Linked DNA regions of Spinactinospora alkalitolerans. The protein of the gene in region 1 interacts with the protein of each later gene in a pairwise test. Links are inferred from orthologs where the notes say so. Each region holds a gene or a part of one and is shown on either strand. Other genes may lie near its edges.

Region 1 (4,077 bases):
GTCCCACAGCACCGCGGTCCTGGGCCGCCCCGGCCGGGCTCCCGCGGGGCCGCCGGCGGAGGGGTTCTGCGCCGGTGTGGAGCGACTCGTCCCGATCATCGGGGTTCTCCGTCCTTGGATGGGGGTCGGTCGGTGCGCGCCACACCGGTGGCGTGCAGCATCACGGTCTCTTCGGTGGCCTCCTCGCGCGCCAGGCCGGCGACGATGCCCCCGTTGCGCATGACGAGGACCCGGTCGCTGATGCCGATCACCTCGGGCAGGTCGGAGGAGACGACGAGCACGGCCACCCCGTCGGCGGCGAGGTCGTCGATGATCCGGTAGATCTCCTGCTTGGCGCCGACGTCCACGCCGCGGGTGGGTTCGTCGAGCAGCAGCACGCGCGGTGCGATCTCCAGCCACCGCGCCAGCACGACCTTCTGCTGGTTGCCGCCCGACAGCTCGCCGACGCGCTGGTCCGCCGATGAGCAGCGCACCCGCAGCGCCGACACGTGGCGTTCGATGCTGCGGTCGATGCGGCCGCGCCGCAGCACCCCGAAGTCGCTGAGCCGTCCGAGGCCGGTGACGGCGACGTTGTCGCGGATCGCCATCTGCGGGAACAGCGCCTGCTCCTTGCGGCTCTCCGGTACCAGGCCGATGCGGTGGCGCACCGCGTCGCGCGGGCTGCGCAGGGTCACCGGCCGCCCGTCGAGCAGGATCTCGCCGCCGCGGGGGCGCTCGGCGCCGAACAGCATCCGGGCGGTCTCGGTTCGCCCGGCCCCGATGAGCCCCGCCATCCCCACGACCTCGCCGGCCCGCAGTTCCAGGTCGAGCGGGCCGACACCGGCGCCGTCGGTGAGCCCGCGCGCCTGCAGGACCACGTCGCCCGGGGGTTGCCGCCGGCGTGAATAGAGGTCGCTGAGCTTGCGGCCGACCATGCGGGAGACGATGTCCTCGGGCGTGAGGTCGGCCTGCGGGGAGGTGTCGACCCAGCGGCCGTCGCGGAAGACGGTCACCCGGTCGGCCAGGCGGGAGACCTCCTCCATGCGGTGGCTGATGTAGACCAGGCCCATGCCGCCGGCGCGCATCTCCGCCACGAGTTCGAACAACCGCTGGGACTCGGCCTCCGAGAGCGCGGCCGTGGGCTCGTCCAGCACCAGGATGCGGGCGTCCTGCGCTATGGCCCGGGCGATCTCCACCACCTGCTGCAGGCCCACGCTGAGCGAGGCGACGGGGGTGTCGGGGTCGAGGTCGGCCCCGACGCGGCGGAGTCTGTCGCGGGCCTCGCGCCGGATGCGCGGGCGGTCCAGGAGGCCCCAGCGGGTGCGGGGCTCCCGGCCCAGTGCCAGGTTCTGGGCCACGGTCAGGTTCGGCGCCAGGTTGAGCTCCTGGTGGATCACCGCGATCCCCAGGTCGGCCGCCTGCTGCGGGCCGTCGACGGTCACGGTCCGCCCGTTGATCTCGATGCTGCCGGAGTCGGGGCCGTGCACTCCGGCGAGCATCTTGATCAGGGTGGACTTCCCCGCGCCGTTCTCGCCCATGAGGGCGTGCACCTCGCCGGGGTGGAGGTCGAACCGGGCGTCGGACAGCGCCTGGACCCCGGGGAAGCCCTTGCTGATCCCGGTCATCCGCAGCAGCGGCGGGGCCGCGCCGCTCACCGCCACCCCTCGTAGTCGGCGAGGTCGCCGGGGGTGACCAGGGTGGTCTCGACGAGGATGGTGTCCTCCTCCAGCTCCTCACCGGCGCGCAGGTCCGCGGCCATCTCCAGTCCGCGCACGCCCAGCAGCTCGGGATCCTGCGCCGCGGTCGCGATGAGCATCGAGTCCTCCTCGGCCATCTCCTCCTCGGCCTCGGGCGCGCCGTCGACGCCGACGATCTTCAGGTCGTCCAGGCCGGCCTGCTCGGCGGCCAGCGCCGCGCCCAGTGCCGTGGGGTCGTTGACGGCGAAGATTCCGTCGACGTCGGGACTGGCCGTGAGCATGTCGGTGGCGATGTCCAGCGCCTCGCTGCGGTTGTTGTCGCCGTTCTGGTGGCCGACCACCTCGATGTCGGGATAGTCCTCCAGGACGTTCTCGCAGCCCTCCACCCGGTCCTGGATGGAGGAGATCGGGGTGCCGTCGACGATGAGGATGTCGCCCTCGCCGCCCATCTCCTCGAACAGGTGCGTGCAGACCTGCTCGCCGGCCTGGACGTTGTCGGAGGTGATGGTGGCCTGGGCGCCTTCAGCGGTGACGTCCACGGCGACCACGGTGATGCCGGCGTCCACGGCCCGCTGCACGGCTGGGGCGATCCCCTCGGAGTCGACCGGGTTGATCAGCAGGACGTCGATCTGCTGCTGGACGAATGAGTCGATGTGGGCGTTCTGGGCGCCGAGGTCCTGGCGGCCGTCCTCGGTGATGACGGTGGCGCCCATCTCCTCGGCGGCCTCCTCGACGCCCTCCTGCATGGAGGTGAAGAACGGGTTGCTGAGGTCCTGGACCATCAGCCCCACGGTCTGCACCTCGCCGCCGTCGTCGGCGGCGTCCTGCCCGACGCCCATGGGCTCCTCGCTGCAGCCGGCGAGGGCCAGAACACCGATGGACAGCATCGTGATCGCCTTGGTGGGCCTGCGGTGGTTCGGCATGCCTGGATTCCTCTCGAACGAGTGGTCGCCGCTTTTCGCTGGGAGCGCGGTTCACGGAGTGGGGGATCCGGTCCCGTGGTCGGGGCCGGGCGGTCGGAAGAGCAGGGCGCGCAGGTCCCCGTTGAGGGTGTGGGGCCCGGCGGCGTGCGGCAGCACCAGGGCGTCGCCGCGCCGTAGGGCGACGTCCGCACCGGTGCGCGGGCGCAGCGTCCCCCGGCCGTCGAGGACGAGGAGGGCGGCGAACCCCTGCGGGACGGGGAGGCCCCGGGCGGGCCGCAGCAGTTCGGCGCGGAAGTAGGGGGCCGCGGCCGCGGGGAGGAGGGCGCGGGGCCGGTCCGCTGCGGGCGCGTCCAGGGCGCTGCGGCGTACCAGTTCCTCGGCCTCGGAGCGGGGCAGCGCGTCGCGGCGGACGGCCTCCAGGGCGACGTCGAACCCCAGGCCCAGGTGCCCCTCGACCGGACCGTCCACGGCGAAGCCCTGCCAGTCCAGCAGGATGGAGAAGTCGGTGGGCTCCTGCACCTCGGCCACGAAGGCTCCGGCGCCCAGGGCGTGCGGCAGGCCGGCGGGGACGAGGACCGCGTCGCCGGGGTGCAGGGTGAACTCGTGCATCCGGGCGAGCAGGCCGTCGGTGTCCTGGCGCGCCACCAGGTCGGCGAGCTCGCCGCGGCCGACGGGGCGGGAGAAGCCCACGTGGGCGGTCGTCCCCGGTTCCGCGTCGAGCACCATCCACGCCTCGGTCTTGCCGTGGCGGCACGACAGGTGCCGCTGCGCGAAGCCCCGGTCGGGGTGGAGGTGCACCGGCAGGCGCTCGCCGGCGTCGATCAGCTTGACCAGGAGCGCGGTCTCGTCGCCCAGCCGTTCGCGGTGCTCCGGGCCCAGCCACGCCTGCGGGTCGGCCGCCACGGCGTCGCGCAGCAGCGTCCCGCCGGGCAGGCGGCTCAGTCCGTCGGTGGACGCGCCGAAGCGGGTGGTCACCGACCCGAGCCACTCCTCGGGTGAGCGTTCACATCGCGGCGGACCGCCCCGCAGCTCCGCGATCGCGGCCCCACCGCGGTAGAAGTGCTCCAGCACACTGACCGGCAGATGGACTGGGCGCATGCCCGAACCTCCACGTTGCGAGACGACCACTGGGCCGCTAATGGGCGACCGTAAGACAACGTTGCCTCGCCAGAGTGATCCACATCACGGCGGAAAGTCAATACCCAACTGCGCAAATGAGCGGATGTTCCGGACGCGCCCGCGCGCGAGACCCGCCCGGTGCGCGGATTCCGGGATAAGCTGAGACAACGTTATTTCGCGGGAACCGGAGGGCTCGGCGGCGGGGCGCCGGCCGGCCGGAGGCAACGTGCCGGCGCACCACTCCAGGGACAGGGAGCCATCCCATGAACGACCGAGACCCCGCACCCAGGCGCACGCGCCGACCCACCATGGTCGACGTCGCACGCTCGGCGGGCGTGAGCATCAAGACCGTGTCCCGC
Region 2 (4,779 bases), 540 kb from region 1 along the record:
GCGAGGAGCGCCCCGCCCCCGAGCGGCCCGAGGCCGCCGAGGAGTCCACGGTGGCCGAGGAGGCGGAGCCCGCCGAGGAGCCCGGGAGCGCCGCGGTCGCCGAGGACCCAGAGAGTCCAGAGGACGCCGCGGTCGCCGAGGGCGGTGCGGAGTCCCGTCCGGAGCCCGCCGCCGAAGAGTCGGAGGCGCCTGCGGCGGAGGAGCACCGGACCGAGCCGGACGGGGAATCCGTAACTCGGGCCGACGAATCCACGGACATCGAGGCCGTGGAGCCGCAGGAGCCCGCAGAGCCCGCCGAATCGGGACGCCCGGAGCCCACCGCCGAGTCGGAGCCGCCGAAGAGCACCGACCCGGCCACCGAATCCGAGCCGGAAACGGTCGAGGAGCAGACCCCGGACCCGGAACGGTCCGAGGCGCCCCCGGCCGAGTCGGCCGAAGCCGAACCGAACCCGGACCGGACCGCAGTCCTCACCTTCCCGGAGAAACCGCAGGAGTAGGCGCGCGGGTGGGCCCCTCTACCTCGCCCCCTGAGGCCGGGGACGGGCGTGCACCGTCGCCCGGTCACCGCGGATCCCTCCTTGGGTTGAGGCTTCACGGTCCCAGTGGCCAAGGTCAGAACTCACGGTCGAGATCGGCGAGAGAACCACCTGTCACCCGGTCGACCACAAGGCCGCACCGCGGACCTTGGCCGCCTGGTCACCGACGACTCATCAAGTTCTGACCGCTGCGTTCGCGGGGCGAGACGAGACTTCCAGGGCTCGGACCTGCTGAGCGGCGACCGCGAAGGGCCGGCCTCCTATTCCGGGGTCGGCCCTTCGCCGCCGTTTCCCGTGCCGCTAGGCCTTGCGGAGCCAGAAGGTCACGCCGAAGTCCGCTGACCGGGTCACGTGGGCCTCGCCCTCGGGGGCGCCCTCGGTGAAGGACTCGGCCAGCACCTCGGCGCCGATCGTCCCGGCGTGCTCGGTGACGGCCCGCGCGGTCGTGGCGTCGGTGGCCGACCACCACAGGTCGATGCGGTCGGAGATGTCCAGACCGCTGGACTTGCGGGCGTCCTGCACCAGGCGGACCATCTCGCGGGCCAGGCCGGCGCGCTGCAGCTCCGGGGTCACCTCAAGGTCCAGCGCGACGGTCTCGCCCGCCTCCGAGGCCACGGCCCAGCCTTCGCGGGGCTGCTCGGTGACCAGCACCTCCTCGGCGCTGACCTCCACCGGCTCGCCCTCGACCTGGATGTGCGCCCAGCCGGTCGAGCGGACCTGCTCGACCAGGCCCTTGGCCTCGGCCGCCTGGATCGCCTCGGCCACCACCGGTGTGCGCTTGGCGAACCGCTTGCCCAGCGCCCGGAAGTTCGGCTTGACGGTGTAGTCGACCAGGTCGCCGCCGACAGCGGAGAGCGGGTCGAGCTGGACGACGTTGAGCTCCTCGGCGATCTGGGCGCGAAGCTGCTCCGGCAGCGAGGCGAACCGCGCCGCGCCGACCAGCACCCGGGCCAGCGGCTGCCGGGTGCGCACGCCGGAGTCGGCGCGGGCCGCACGGCCCAGCTCCACCAGGCGGCGGGTCAGCGCCATCCGCTCCGACAGCTCGACGTCGATCAGCTCCTCGCGCACCCGCGGCCAGTCGGCCAGGTGCACCGACTCCGGCGCGTCCGGGCGGCGCAGCGCGGCCCACACGTGGTCGGTGAGGAACGGGACCATCGGGGCCATCAGGAGGGTGACGGTCTCCAGGCACTCGAACAGCGTGGCGAAGGCCGATGCGCCCTCCGGCGTGGTCGCCCCGGCCCAGAACCGGCGGCGGGAGCGCCGCACGTACCAGTTGGACAGGTCGTCGACGAACGCCGTGAGCGCGCGGCCGGCCGCCGCGGTGTCGAACCGCTCCAGTGCCTCCTCCACGCCCTTGACCACGCGGTTCAGCTCGGAGAGCAGCCAGCGGTCCAGCAGCGGGCGGTCGGCCGGATCCGGCGCCTCGGCGAGCCGGCCGTGGTCCCAGGTGTCGCCGGCGTTGGCGTAGAGGGTGAAGAAGGAGACCGTGTTGTAGTAGGTCAGCAGGACCTTGCGGACGATCTCCTCCAGTGCTGCGTGGCCCACCCGGCGCGGCATCCACGGTGAGCCGCTGGCCGCCATGAACCAGCGCAGCGCGTCGGCGCCGTGCCGCTCCATCACCGCCATGGGCTCCAGGACGTTGCCGAGGTGCTTGCTCATCTTGCGGCCGTCCTCGGCGAGGATGTGGCCGAGGCAGACCACGTTCTCGTAGGAGGACCGGCCGAAGACCAGCGTGCTGACGGTCATCATCGAGTAGAACCAGCCGCGGGTCTGGTCGATGGCCTCGCAGATGTACTGGCCGGGGAAGTTCGCCCGGAACACCTCGTCGTTGTGGTGCGGCGCGCCCCACTGCGCGAACGGCATGGCCCCGGAGTCGAACCAGACGTCGATGACCTCGGGCACCCGCCGGGCCTCCAGGCCGCACGGCGTCCCCGACGCGTCGGCCTGCGGGCAGGACAGCACCACGTCGTCGACGTAGGGCCGGTGCGGGTCCAGCGCGCTGAGGTCGCGGCCGGCCAGTCCGCCGAGCTCGGCGAGCGAGCCGACGACGGTCGCGTGGTCCTCGGAGCAGGTCCACACCGGCAGTGGGGTGCCCCAGTAGCGGCTGCGCGACAGCGCCCAGTCGACGTTGTTGCGCAGCCACTCGCCGTAGCGGCCCTCCTTGATGGTCGCGGGGAACCAGTTGGTGCGGGCGTTCTGCTCCAGCAGCCGGTCCTTGATCGCGGTGGTCTTGATGTACCAGGACGGCAGCGCGTAGTAGAGCAGGGGGGTGTGGCAGCGCCAGCAGTGCGGGTAGCTGTGCTCGTAGGCCAGGTGTTTGAAGAGCAGGCCGCGTTCGGAGAGGTCGTCGACCAGAGCGGCGTCGGCGGTCTTGAAGAACTCGCCCCCCACCAGGTCGAGGTCGGCCTCGAAGGTGCCGTCGGCCCGCACCGGGTTGACCACGGGCAGGCCGTAGGCGCGGCAGACCGCCATGTCGTCGGCGCCGAAGGCGGGGGACTGGTGCACCAGGCCGGTGCCGTCCTCGACGGTGACGTAGTCGGCGAGCACGATGTAGTGCGCCGGCTCGTCGAAGGCGACCAGCTCGAAGGGTCGCTGGTAGGTCCAGCGCTCCATCTCCGCGCCCTCGAACCGCTCGCCGGTGAGCTCCCAGCCCTCGCCCAGCGCCGCCTCGACCAGGTCCTCGGCCACGATCAGCCGCTCGGTGCCGTTGGTGGCCACGACGTAGCCGACCTCGGGGTGCGCCGCGACGGCGGTGTTGGACACCAGCGTCCACGGGGTGGTGGTCCACACCAGCAGCGACGTGGGCCGCTCGGGGTCGGCCAGCGGGCCCGAGGTCACCGGGAAGCGCACGTAGACCGAGGGGTCGGTGACGGTCTCGTAGCCCTGGGCCAGCTCGTGGTCGGACAGCGTGGTGCCGCAGCGCGGGCAGTAGGGGCTGATCCGGTAGTCGCGGACCAGCAGGCCCTTGTCCCAGATGGCCTTCAGCGACCACCACACCGACTCCACGTACTCCGGGTCCATGGTGCGGTAGGCCTCGTCCATGTTGACCCAGTAGCCCATGCGCTCGGTCATCGCGGTGAAGGCGCCGACGTTGCGCAGCACCGACTCGCGGCAGTGGGCGTTGAACTCGGCGACGCCGAACTCCTCGATGTCCTTCTTGCCGGACAGCCCGAGTTCCTTCTCCACGGCCACCTCGACCGGCAGGCCGTGGCAGTCCCAGCCGGCCTTGCGGTTGACGTGGAAGCCCTTCATGGTCTTGAACCGCGGGAACACGTCCTTGAACACCCGCGCCTCGACGTGGTGCACGCCGGGCTGGCCGTTGGCGGTCGGGGGGCCCTCGAAGAACACCCAGTTCGGGCCGCCGCGGGTCCGTTCGAGGGAGCGTTCGAAGATCTTCTGCTCCGACCAGCGGCGCAGCACCTCGTGCTCGACGGCGGGCAGATCGATCTGGGCCGGCAGCGCGGGGAACGGCCGGGATGCGGGGCGTTGCTCGTGCGACACCTGGCGTACCTCTTTCATCAGGGTCCGGTCACCTGATGGAGGGACGAGGCCACGGCCCCGCGGTACCACCCTCCTTGGGAGCGCCGACCGTCGGCGCGCCCCGCTTCGTTGCTGCCGCTGCCGGTTCTACTGGGCCGTCCGCGCCGATCACCGGCGGCGTGGCCGTTCCTCCGGCGGCTCCGGGGTGATCTTCCCGACGGTCATGCCCCCGGGCTTCCACCCTCCCCGGGTCGCTCCTGGCTGTGTCCGGCGGTACTCGTCCCCATCTACGCCTCGCTGGCACCGAGAATAACGCAACCGCGGGCCCGGACCGATCCGTCTTCCACGGTGGTCGGCGCGGCCGGGCATACTTGCCTGCCGGGACGAATGAGGGAGGCACGATGACGGATCAGGCGACAGGTGCGGTGCTGGTGACGCTCCCGGACCGCGACGACGCCGAGGAGCTGGCCGAGCAGCTGCTGGCGCAGGGCTACGAGCCGTGCGCGCTGCACCGCGACATGCTGGCCGGTGAGGACGACGCCGAGGACGTCGACTGGGTGATCGAGGTGCGCACCGGCCCGCACGGCGGTTCGGCGGCGCTGGACCAGCCCCACCTGGCCGCGCTGGCCGAGAGCTACGATGGGTTCGCCGCCGCTGACTGATGTCCGGCGATCGGGTTCGCGCAGGGAGTCGGCTGTCGCAGTGCGCGCAGCGCCGGCGGCACAGCAGGTCCGAGCCCTGGAGATCTCATCCCCGACCCGCG

The links.
Region 2: the proteins of HDA32_RS16080 (region 1) and ileS interact in binary tests that used the Escherichia coli proteins (3 or more experiments, as listed by UniProt). The link is inferred for Spinactinospora alkalitolerans from one-to-one orthologs.

Annotation. Positions count from the first base shown.
Region 1 is NZ_JACCCC010000001.1:3,619,380-3,623,456, reverse strand. Bases 616-3,533 are described here. They hold HDA32_RS16080 (ABC transporter substrate-binding protein), read right to left. Parts: upstream 2,600-3,533; coding sequence 1,631-2,599; downstream 616-1,630. Other genes in these bases: HDA32_RS16075 (class I mannose-6-phosphate isomerase), read right to left, coding at 2,651-3,533; HDA32_RS16085 (sugar ABC transporter ATP-binding protein), read right to left, coding at 616-1,634. Also shown: HDA32_RS16090 (ABC transporter permease), read right to left, coding at 1-99; more of HDA32_RS16085, read right to left, coding at 96-615; more of HDA32_RS16075, read right to left, coding at 3,534-3,697; HDA32_RS16070 (LacI family DNA-binding transcriptional regulator), read left to right, coding at 3,982-4,077. UniProt on the Escherichia coli protein: Part of the ABC transporter complex RbsABC involved in ribose import. Binds ribose. Also serves as the primary chemoreceptor for chemotaxis.
Region 2 is NZ_JACCCC010000001.1:4,162,313-4,167,091, reverse strand. The notes cover bases 637-4,363. They hold ileS (isoleucine--tRNA ligase), read right to left. Parts: upstream 4,038-4,363; coding sequence 837-4,037; downstream 637-836. In the rest of the region: HDA32_RS18440 (hypothetical protein), read left to right, coding at 1-497; HDA32_RS18430 (divalent-cation tolerance protein CutA), read left to right, coding at 4,418-4,678. UniProt on the Escherichia coli protein: Catalyzes the attachment of isoleucine to tRNA(Ile). As IleRS can inadvertently accommodate and process structurally similar amino acids such as valine, to avoid such errors it has two additional distinct tRNA(Ile)-dependent editing activities.